2 regions of the Paenibacillus sp. CCS19 genome follow, and region 1 is predicted to be linked to the other one. Evidence: riboswitches for the same ligand, from Rfam matches in the RefSeq annotation. Region 1 holds a riboswitch; the other holds the start of a gene.
What was found. A riboswitch is a leader RNA that binds a small molecule or an ion and turns the genes downstream of it on or off. The one in region 1 is predicted to bind FMN.
Positions count from the first base shown of each region.

Region 1 (5,869 bases):
CCTCGTGGATGTCGATCTCGGCTTTGTCAATCAAGTGAAGCAGCAGATCGAGCGGTCCTTCGAACGTTTCCAGCTTATACGTCACCGTCACGGCGTCGTCCTCCCGGGTGATGATCGGCTATCGTTATCCGCAGCAGAGTAGATCCCCCTACGGACATTTTGGCAGCACTGCTGCTGCCAGACGATTAGCCTTGAAGCTGGCGTGTCAGGTTCGCCATTTCGATTGCCGACGTTGCAGATTCCCAGCCTTTGTTGCCCGCTTTCGTACCAGCGCGTTCAACCGCTTGCTCGATCGAGTCCGTCGTCAATACGCCGAAGATCGCAGGAACGCCAGTTTTCAGCGCGATAGCAGCAACGCCTTTAGCCGCTTCGTTGCATACGAAATCGAAGTGTGGCGTTGATCCGCGGATTACCGCACCAAGCGTAATGACAGCGTCATACTTGCCGCTCTCTGCCATTTTCTGCGCTGCGAACGGAATTTCGAATGCGCCTGGCACCCAAGCGATTTCGATCTCGGAATCTTCTGCGCCGTGACGCTTCAACGCGTCAAGTGCACCGGACAGCAGCTTCGTCGTAATAAATTCATTGAAACGTCCAACTACGATACCATATTTCAAGCCTTGCGAGATTAAATGTCCTTCATAATGTTTCATTGTTCATCTTCCTTCCGATTAGATACGATTAAATTAAATTAGATGCAGTAATCGTCATATATTTTGTTCAACGTAACCCGATCAACGACCTCCAGGCCATAGCCTTCCAGTCCTTTAATCTTGCGCGGGTTATTCGTGAGCAGACGCATTTTGCTTACGCCAAGATCCTTCAAAATCTGAGCTCCGATGCCATATTCCCGCAAATCCGGATGAAATCCAACTTTCTTATTCGCCTCGCCTTTGTCGAATCCCTGCTCCTGAAGCTGATAAGATTTTAATTTGCTCAGCAGACCTTCGCTTTTGGTATCCTGCCGCATATAGAGCAGAATGCCATTGCCCGCTTCATTAATCTGACGCATTGCCGCATCAAGATGTTTGCCGCAGCTGCATTTCTTCGAATGGAACACATCGCCTGTTAAGCATTCCGAGTGAACGCGAACGAGCGTCGGACGATCCGGCGAGATCTCGCCTTTGACGAACGCCAGATGGACTTTGTCGTCAAGTTGATTCGAATATCCGATGACCGTAAAGTCGCCATATTCGGTCGCAAGCGGTGTCTCGACTGCGCGTTCCACCAGCCGTTCTTTCCCGTTACGATATTTAATCATCTCTTCAATCGAGATCAGCTTCAGGCCATGCTTCTCTTTAAACTCAATCAGATCGGGCAGCCGCGCCATCGTTCCGTCTTCTTTAATAATTTCGCAAATGACCGAGGATGGCTTCGCTCCGCACATATTCGCAAGATCGATCGCTGCTTCCGTATGGCCAGCGCGACGAAGCACGCCGCCTTCCTTCGCGATAAGCGGGAAGATGTGGCCCGGTCTGCGAAAATGCTCCGGCTTCGCCGTTTCGTCGATAAGCGCCATAACCGTCATCGAACGTTCATGTGCAGATATGCCTGTTGAAGTGGATACATGGTCTACAGAAACCGTAAACGCCGTTCCGTGGTAATCGGTGTTATGATTCACCATCGGAGGCAGATTGAGCGCTTCTGCACGCTCGCTTGTAATCGGTACACAGACAAGACCGCGCGCTTCAGTAATCATGAAGTTGATCGCTTCCGGCGTTGCTTTCTCCGTCAGCACGATGAGGTCGCCTTCGTTCTCCCGATCCTCATCGTCGACGACGATAATCGGCTTGCCCTGTTTCAGATCCTCAATGGCTTCCTCGATCGAATCAAAATATGCAGACGTATCGCCCAGCAGCCGCTCGGCGCTTTGTGTATGCTCTGACATGGTCAATCCCTCCCTTACATAAATCCATTATCCACCAAGAAAGAGGCGGTCAAACCGCTGCGTCCTGTTGGACGCGCACTTCCTTCGCTTCCTCGGTAATGAAGCAGATGATCAATATATTTGCCGAGAATATCCGCTTCGAGATTGACCGTATCGCCCGGCTGCTTATCAAAGAGCGCTGTCTGAGCAAGCGTATGTGGGATGACCGATACGGCGAACGAACCTCCCTCTGCACGAATAACCGTAAGCGAAATGCCATCGATCGTAATCGAGCCTTTAGGAATCACATACTTAGCGAATGGTTCTTTATCATCCGCACGAATGGCGAACACGATCGCATTCGCATCAACTGTGCGCGAGACGATTACGCCTGTGCCATCGATGTGACCCTGTACGATATGGCCGCCGAAGCGTCCACCCGCTGCCATCGCCCGCTCTAGGTTAACCTTCGAGCCAGGCTTCAAGTCTTTCAAGTTCGAATGACGATACGTCTGCGGCATTACATCTGCTTGGAACGTCGAGCGTGTATACGAGGTTACCGTCAGGCAAACGCCATTAACCGAGATGCTATCGCCAATCGCAACTCCTTCAAGAACATGAGAAGCTTCGATCGTCAGCACCATCGCTTCGCCAGAACGAGATGCGCTGCGAAGCTTTCCTACTTCCTCAATCAATCCTGTGAACACGCCGATCAGCTCCTCTCTGCAGCCCTATGCCGATTGGACGGATAACCGACGATTGCCATGTCATCGCCATGCTGCTCATATGTGACGGCTTCCAGCGTGATAGCGTCCGCCATCTTGTCGAAGCCGCTGAACTCGAATGCCGCTGGCGCCGCTGCGCCGCCGCCGATCAACTTCGGTGCGATGAACAAGGCAATCTTGTCTACAAGCCCCGCCTCCAGCATCGAACCATTCAATCGACCGCCGCCTTCCAACAAAATCGAACTAATCTCTCGCTCGCCGAGCGACCGCATCGCTTCGGCAAGATCGACCCCAGGCCCGTCGCCGCAATCAATGACTTCCACGCCTGCCGCTTGCAGCACGTTGCGTTTGTCAGCATCAGCGCTAGCGGTTGTAAGCACGATTGTAGGTGCTTCTCCATCGGTTACGACTCGGGCATCCAGCGGAATCCGAAGCTTCGAATCGACAATGATGCGCGTCGGATGCAGCGCAGGCACTTCAAGCCGCGTCGTTAGCTGCGGATCGTCCGCCAGCAACGTGCCGATTCCAATCATAATGCCTGCATTGCGATGACGCATTGTATGTACAGCTTGTCGTGACACAGCACCCGAGATCCAGCGGCTGTCACCTGTACGAGCAGCGACCTTGCCATCCAACGTCGAGGCAGATTTGAGTGTAACGTACGGCAATCGCGTCAGAATGAACTTATTGTACGCTTCATTCATCGCTAGAGACTGATGCTCAAGCAGACCATGCGACACTTCGATTCCCGCTTCCCGCAGCCTTGTGACGCCGCTGCCTGCCACTTGCGGATTCGGGTCTAACGCTGCAATGATGACGCGTGCCACCTTCGCTTCTATCAATCGATCGCAGCAAGGCGGTGTCATCTTCCGATAATGACTGCATGGCTCGAGCGTCACATAAGCAGTTGCACCCTCTGCTTCCGCTCCGGCCATCCGGAGCGCATTCACCTCGGCATGACCTTCGCCCCGCTTCAGATGCGCGCCAAGTCCAACGACACGCCCTTCCTTCACAATGACACAGCCAACGACGGGATTGATACTCGTCTGACCGCTTGCGCTTTCTGCCATCTGCAGAGCAAGTTTCATATAAAATTCGTCATTCATGATTGCAGACATTAACAAAAACCCCCCGACCGGCAGACTGCCGACGGGGGGATGGGTAACGCATGCGCTTGTGCGCTGGCGTTATGCATGTTGTGAAAAACATTCAAAAAGCCGCATACGCAAGGTGAAACAACTGTCACCGAAATTTAAACGGCACAGTGTGTTTCAGTCCGAAGAAATATAAGCTTACGTATAAGAAAAAAACTTATAAAAGTCTTATATTTCAAGCGAGGGTCACGATACTAACCTTGTGAAAAGGATAGCAAAGAAACCCGTACGAATGGCGTACTTGTTGAATGCTTCCCTTCTCCCATCCAGACTATACTGTCGGTCCCGGAATTGCACCAGGTCCACCGAAGCCTCTTCCACATGAAGACACGTAAGAAATTACGAGACTTCGGGTCACGGACTGACGCCGGAAGCTCGCACCATACGAATGGTAGCATATACAGCTTCCAGCGATCACCGCCGGTTCGGAATTTCACCGTACCCCGAAGGAAAGTCGCCTATTGTATTACATATTCGCCGCATTAGCGCGGCAACGATATAGTTTCGTAAACTATACCATTCAGTTTGTCATTTTGCAAGGTGAAACGACTGCTGCAGTGCTTAGGCAAGCCTCGTTCCCGATATCCGCCTTGGATTTCAAAAAGCCGCGGGACCGTCGACATTCGAATGTCGTGTCCCCGCGGCTTCTAGAGGAAGGGTGTAATCGCGATTATACTTCGACGATTTCAACCTTTTCCATTTTGTCGCGGCCTTTGAAAGCGTCAACTTGATCCATGCCTTCAGCAACTTTGCCGAATACAGTGTGAACGCCATCGAGGTGCGGTTGTGGCTTGTAGCAGATGTAGAACTGGCTACCGCCCGTATTACGGCCAGCATGTGCCATTGCAAGCGTACCACGCTCATGTTTGTTCGGGTTGATTTCACAGTCGATCGTGTAGCCAGGGCCGCCAGTGCCTGTGCCGCTTGGGCAGCCGCCTTGCGCGACGAAACCTGGAATAACGCGGTGGAATACAAGGCCGTTGTAGAAGCCTTCGTTAGCCAGCTTCTCGAAGTTCGCTACCGTATTCGGTGCATCTTTCTCGAACAGATCAATCTTAACGACAGCGCCGTTCGAAAGCGTAATGTGTGCTTGTTTAGCCATTATCGTTCAACTCCTGATTCCTCAAATGATCGCGCGATGCTTCGCTCTGCGATACACGATTTTGCTTATACAGTCGTCTTACGAAGACGCTGTGGAATAACGTCGTTAGCTACGATGTCATTCAGCGATTCGCGTTTAACCGCCAGCGATGCTTCGCCGTCCTTGACGAATACGACAGCCGGACGACGAATCCGGTTGTAGTTGCTCGCCATTGCGTAATTATACGCTCCTGTGCAGAATACGGCAAGCAGGTCGCCAGACTCGGATTTCGGCAGCTCAAGATCCCAAATGAGCATGTCGCCGCTCTCGCAGCATTTGCCGGCTACGGAAACCGTCTCTTCGTTTGCTTCGTTCGCACGGTTCGCCAGAAGCGCGTCGTACTTCGAGCCGTACAGAGCAGGACGCGGGTTATCTGTCATGCCGCCGTCTACTGCGATATATTTGCGCACGCCTGGAATTTCTTTGTTCGTGCCGATCGTGTACAGCGTCGTACCCGCGTCGCCGACCATGCTGCGGCCTGGCTCGATCCAGATCTCTGGCGTTGGGTAGTCGGCAGACGTGAAGTTCGAGATGATCGCATCAGCAATTGCGTTTACATACGTTGCAAGCGGAAGTGGCGTGTCGCCTTCAACATAACGGATGCCGAAGCCGCCGCCTACGTTGATAACAGAGAATGTTTTGCCGAGTTCGTTGCGAACTTGAACAGCGAATTTCGCTACTTTATCAACCGCCATGCCGAAGCCTTCAACTTCGAAAATTTGCGAGCCGATATGCGAGTGAACGCCGAGCAGGTTCAGGTTCGACAGCTTCAGCGTCTCTTCGATCGCGCGGAATGCCGTGCCGTTGCCAAGGTCGAAGCCGAACTTCGAATCTTGTTGGCCTGTCGAAATGTAGTCATGCGTATGAGCTTCTACGCCTGGCGTAATGCGAAGCAGTACGTTAGCCGTCTTGCCTTTGTCTGCTGCAAGAGCGTTGAGCAGGCTCATCTCGATGAAGTTGTCGACAACGAAGCAGCCGATGC
Region 1 covers NZ_BTCK01000004.1:19,438-25,306, forward strand. Annotated here, with positions in the region: gene SBI19_RS04760 (segregation and condensation protein A) at 1-91, opposite strand, end outside; gene ribH (6,7-dimethyl-8-ribityllumazine synthase) at 186-653, opposite strand; gene SBI19_RS04770 (bifunctional 3,4-dihydroxy-2-butanone-4-phosphate synthase/GTP cyclohydrolase II) at 692-1,888, opposite strand; gene ribE (riboflavin synthase) at 1,903-2,574, opposite strand; gene ribD (bifunctional diaminohydroxyphosphoribosylaminopyrimidine deaminase/5-amino-6-(5-phosphoribosylamino)uracil reductase RibD) at 2,580-3,710, opposite strand; FMN riboswitch at 3,997-4,201, opposite strand; gene SBI19_RS04785 (peptidylprolyl isomerase) at 4,417-4,848, opposite strand; gene lysA (diaminopimelate decarboxylase) at 4,914-5,869, opposite strand, start outside.

Region 2 (5,869 bases), on a different contig from region 1:
GAAAGCGGCTGAAATCTATTATGGCGTCCCGGTCGAGCAGCTTACGTTGTCGGAATCCGCATTGCTTGCCGGAATCATCAAAGCACCGTCCGCTCTGACACCGTACAGACATCCTGATGAAGCAAAAGCTCGAAGGAATGTTGTGCTGCAGCTCATGAAAGATCAAGGGAAGATTGATCAAGCCACTTATGACGCTTCGATTAAGGAGCCGCTGCATATTCGCAGCTCGAAGCCGGACAACAGCAATGTGATCAAGTATCCTTATTACATCGATGCCATGATTCGCGAAGCTGGCGAGAAGTATGGACTTACTCAGAATGAGGTGCTGCAGGGAGGGCTTCGATTCTATACGACCCTTAATAGTCAAATGCAAGAAGCTGTCGAGAGCGTCTATGCACAAGACAGCAATTTCCCGGCAAGCAGCTCGGACCAACTGATTCAAAGCGGTGCCGTACTCGTCGACCCCCGAGATGGGGGCATCAAAGCGCTTGTCGGCGGCCGCGGCGAGCAGCCATTCCGTTCATTTAACCGCGCCGTTCAGTTGAAGCGACAACCTGGCTCTACAATGAAACCCATATCGGTATATACACCAGCACTTGAGCATGGCTACTCACCAAATGATACGTTGATCGACGAACCGGTCAACTTTAATGGATACCAACCTCGTAACGCCGGCGGCAGTTACCACGGCGAGGTATCCATCTATGAGTCCATCATTCACTCCTATAACGTACCAGCTGTCAAGCTCTTGAACGAGTTAGGGATTGACGCCGGGATGGAAGCAGCCAATCGATTCGGATTAGAGCTTACGGATGCCGACCGAAACCTTGGACTTGCGCTGGGAGGGCTTCAGGAAGGCGTATCTCCGCTTGATATGGCGGAAGCCTTCAGTGTGTTTGCGAACGATGGGACAAGAATAGCTGCCCATGCCATTACACGGATCGAAACTGCCGATGGCGAGATCGTGGCTTCAGCCGAAACGGATAACAATAAAGCGATTATCGATCCTGCAATCGCAAGAACGATGACGTCAATGCTCGAAGGTGTGGTAACTGAAGGTACAGGCGTCGAAGCTGCAATAGCAGGTAGACCGATAGCCGGCAAGACGGGCACTACAGAAATGCCGGGTACGGACGGAGGCATGAAGGACAACTGGTTTGTCGGCTTTACGCCTCAGCTTGTCGGTGCGGTATGGCTTGGTTATGACCATACGGATACAAGTCATTATTTGACGACGACCTCCAAGGCTGCCGCAGCTGTATTCCAGAAGCTGATGAGCGAAGCGCTTAAAGATGAAGCGGTCATGAAATTTCCTAATGCTCCGGGTATTGCAGCCAAATCATCAATCACAAAAGGAGAGAAGAATAAGCCGGAGAAACCAGAGAAAGCTAAGCCTAATAAAGAGGAGAAGAAAAACAAGAAGCACTCGGACAAAGATGAGAAGAAGGAACATGAGAAGGGGAAAGGAAAAAAGAAGAAGGATGAAGATGATTGATTAAGCACCTGAAAGCCGCATAAACAGCGGCTTTTTTTGAGCACATCTATAATTAGACGTGTTTTTGTTTTGTTTCAAGTTACTTATACTAACAGGATATGTTTCCTTCAAGTTGAATAGATAATGAAGAAACGATTGAGTCGTAATCTAGTAATAAACATGGATGAATATGAAACGGTCGTTTTCGCTCATCATGAACCGGTCGACGAAGGAGGGGTTCGAGCTTATGCTAGAACAATCAACTGAATGTAACATAACGAACGCTTACATGATTCCATCCCCATATTGGGATATATTCAGTAAATGCCCTGGCGGCGTCTCCATCGCGACGGATCCGCTCTGCACAACGATTCTACATAATCGGAAGGCTGCCCGAATGCTCCGTGTATCGGAAGGCGAGGATTTCTCGCATTCATCCACCACTCCACCGCAAGTTAGTGTATATCGAAACCGGATCGTGATATCACCCGATGAGATGCCGATGCAGCGAACTGCCCGACATAAAATCGAAGTCCTTAATGAGGTGCTCGAGCTTGTCTGGGAGGATGGCCACCGCATGATATCGGTCTGGAACACGTCGCCGATTCTTGACGAAGCGGGGGAAGTACTCGGCGTACTGGCCACATCGGAGGACATTACAGAATTCGTACTGCAAGAACGTCAAATGAAAGCGGACAAAGAATATCTCGAGAGCTTAGTTGCGGAACGGAACGAAGAACAGTTAAAGCTTCGCAGCGAGTTAGAACGACTAGACCGGCTGAGCTTAGTAGCGCAAATGGCTGCAAGCATCAGCCACGAGGTGAGGAATCCGATCGCGACCGTAAGAGGCTTCCTGCAATTGATGAATAGTCTTCAGCCGACGGGGCAGCTCAGCCCGCATTACGATCTCATCATCAGCGAATTGGATCGTGCCAACGCCATTATCGGCAATTTCCTATCCTTGTCCAAATCACCTACCGACGATCGCGAGATGAGCGGTCTGCTCGATGTATTCATGGTAGTGATGCCGCTGCTCGAAGCAGATGCCTTAATGAGGGGGAAGAGGTTAACCTTCGAACAGCAAGCGGTATCGCACGTCTGCATGAACAAGAAGGAAATTCAGCAGGTGTTGATCAATCTCGTTCGAAACGGTCTGGAAGCTTCGCCTGTAGGAGCAGAAATCCGCGTCGAGCTGTTCGACAATTCTCATACGGTCGGATTTACGGTGCAGGACGAAGGAGAAGGGATGCCGCCTTCCGTGCTTGAGCGACTTGGAACACCATTCTTCACGACCAAAGGCAGCGGCACCGGACTAGGCTTGTCGATCTGTTATGAAATCATTAGCCGCCATGGGGCGGACATCAAGGTTGAGAGCAATAGCAGCGGGACGACGTTTACGGTTGCATTTCCTAAATGTCATGCAGCGCAAATCAATTAACGATTCCATCATTCGGTGCTTGACAATAGCCGCTGTTGAACTTATGATTATAAAAAATGTTTGCTACTTACTTTTTTATCGTTCACGTGATGCATAACATAGTCACAGAACAGCATGAGAGGTAATGTAGCGTTAGTCATAAACCATTATTGCATACTGATCTTCGGGGCAGGTGAAATTCCTGACCGGCGGTGAAGCTGTATAGCTAAGCCCGCGACTCTCCGAGCCGACTAGCGGCACAGAGACTGACTTGGTGTGAATCCAAGGCCGACGGTAAAGTCCGGATGGGAGAAGATCGCCTTATACAGCATGCCGACGGCATGTTCTATTTGGCCAGCCCCGTTTCGTATTGTCATTACGAAACGGGGCTTTTCTTTAGCAACTCCATAATAAGCCATATCATCCCTGAAGGTTGGATGCACGAGAAGGAGCATTCAACCATGAGTAACTTGATTTCTTCGCCATTGTTCAACAAACGAGCGATAAAACCCGCGTTTGGGTTTGTCGTACTTGGCTCCGCTTTATGGGGAGTCGACCCGCTGTTCCGCATGCTGCTGCTCGATTATCTTACTTCGACTCAGATTGCATTGATGGAGCACGTCATTCTAGTGCTGTTCATGGCTCCGGTGTTGTGGAAGCATCGCCAGCAGCTCCGCAAGATCAAGCTTCGCCATTTCGGTGCGCTTCTGTTCGTCTCATGGGGCGGTTCCGCACTTGCAACCGTTCTGTTCACGAAGGGGCTGGCAGCAGGCGATTTGAACTCGGTTCTTCTGCTTCAGAAGCTCCAACCCTTGTTCGCTATCCTGATGGCCAAGTGGCTGTTGAAGGAGAGGTTACCGAAATCATTCGGCATGCTGTTCTTCATTGCGATACTAGGCACATACTTACTGACCTTTGGCCTGAAGCTCCCGTTCTCCGATTATAGCGAAATGCTGCAGACAGGCAGTCTGATGGCGATTGGAGCGGCACTGCTGTGGGGCGGTTCCACCGTCATGGGTCGGTACTTGCTGCAAGCTGTCAATTACGAGACGGTGACATCGCTTCGCTTTATTCTAGCGCTCCCGTTTCTGCTTGCGTTGACCCTTGGAGAACACCAAGCATGGACGCTTCCGAGCGAGGCAAAAGGTATGACGCTTGTCGCCCTCAATCTGCTGCTGCAGGCGCTGCTGCCAGGACTTTTGAGCTTGCTGCTGTACTACAAGGGCTTGAGCGCCATCAAGGCTTCTTATGCCACACTGGCGGAACTAAGTTTCCCGATGGTTGGTGTGCTGATCAACTATGTTGTGTTTCAGCAGGCAGCGACCTTCACCCAAATCATTGGCTTCATCCTAATCTGGGCGACGCTGCTTATCATATCACGCCAGCAAGAACGTTCAGCCAGATCGGAAGGAATCGTCAGACCCGCGGCGATCTGATTTACCGCAATCCAGTCTGTGATAACCTATATGAACGCAAAACAAAAAGTCGCGATGATTCGCGACTTTTTGTTTTATCTGCTAAGCGACTGCTATGTACAATCAAGATTTGGGAATCTCATAATCGGGTTCCTTATTCGCTTCATATAAGCCTGAATACGATTTAAACCACCTGAACAAGTGGGTCACGATAACTTTCAGAATGGCGTACCCCGGAACCGCGAGAATAATGCCGACAATTCCGAATAGCTTCCCGGCCGTAAGGATAACGAAAATAATCGTGATCGGATGGATGCGCATCGCTTTGCCCATAATTTGAGGCGTAATGAGTTTACCTTCGAAGAGCTGAATAAGCGTCCATACGACGACCATTTTCAACAGCATGATCGGGGAGGTAACCATGGCGACAACTAACGCTGGAGCAATTGCAATCGCAGGCCCCAAATAAGGAACGACGCTCGTGCAGGCTGCAGTGACAGCCAGAACGAGTGAATAATCCAATCCTATAATTAAGTAACCAATGTATAAAAGTACACCGACACAAAGGCTGTCAAGAATTTGCCCGCGAATATAGGAGCTGATCTGGTGATTCATCTCCAGCATGACGGTGAACGAACGATTACGTAATTTGGTCGGCAGAAAATCAAGCACATAGGGAGCTAATTTGCGACGATCTTTCAATAGGTAGAAGAGAATAAACGGAACGACGATAATCGACAGCACGGTTTCAGTAAGCGCGCCAACGAATCCGCCAATGCTATTCCATGCATTGTTAAGAATATTAGTTGCATAACTCGAGAAGGCATCGGTCATGCTTGCAGCATCAAATCCAGTCGCTTGCTGGAATTGGTTGAAGTACTCGCTGCCGATCAGGTCTTCGAATCGGAGCTGCGCTTCTCGGCTAAATGCTGGGAATTGATCGATTAATCCTGTGATTTGTTCCTTTAACAGCGGAATGACTGCGAGAACGATCAGTGTAATGATGCCAGCAACTAGTAAATACAGAGCCAATATGGAATAGGCCCGTTTAATATTCCGCTTCTCTAAGAACTCGACGATCGGATTAAGCAGATAGTAAGCGACGCCGGTTAGCAGAATAGGCAGGAACACCGTTTCAAGCAAAATCTTCAGCGGATGGAATACAAAGGTTATCTTGCTAATGACAAAAATATTCACCCCAATCATTAGTAAGATAAGAAGGAAACTGAACAACTTCTGATTCAAAAGCATGAACTTCAATCTCTCCGTCACCTGACGTGTTTTGGTCAACGGGACGCACGTCCTTTCATTCATAAAGAAGGCTCGTCAAACGTATGATAGCGATTCAAACGCTTAACAACTAACCACATATATACATCATACTGGTGTCTAGAACAGAGTTCAAATGAAGTGCGTCATGTAGACGATCTTTTTATCAAAATGTAACATTACACCTTTAATCAGATGAATAAATTCAAGCCGCCTATAATGGCGGCTTTTATTATTTCCAATAAATACAAATAAGTTCCTATGAACAAATCGGCCATCGCGTCTGTCCTTTCT
Region 2 covers NZ_BTCK01000029.1:15,238-21,106, reverse strand. Annotated here, with positions in the region: gene SBI19_RS18855 (transglycosylase domain-containing protein) at 1-1,495, shown strand, start outside; gene SBI19_RS18850 (ATP-binding protein) at 1,722-2,912, shown strand; FMN riboswitch at 3,068-3,212, shown strand; gene SBI19_RS18845 (DMT family transporter) at 3,353-4,327, shown strand; gene SBI19_RS18840 (AI-2E family transporter) at 4,430-5,596, opposite strand.
Region 2: it holds a riboswitch for FMN, as region 1 does, so the genes downstream of both, SBI19_RS18845 (DMT family transporter) here and ribD (bifunctional diaminohydroxyphosphoribosylaminopyrimidine deaminase/5-amino-6-(5-phosphoribosylamino)uracil reductase RibD) in region 1, are expected to answer to the same signal.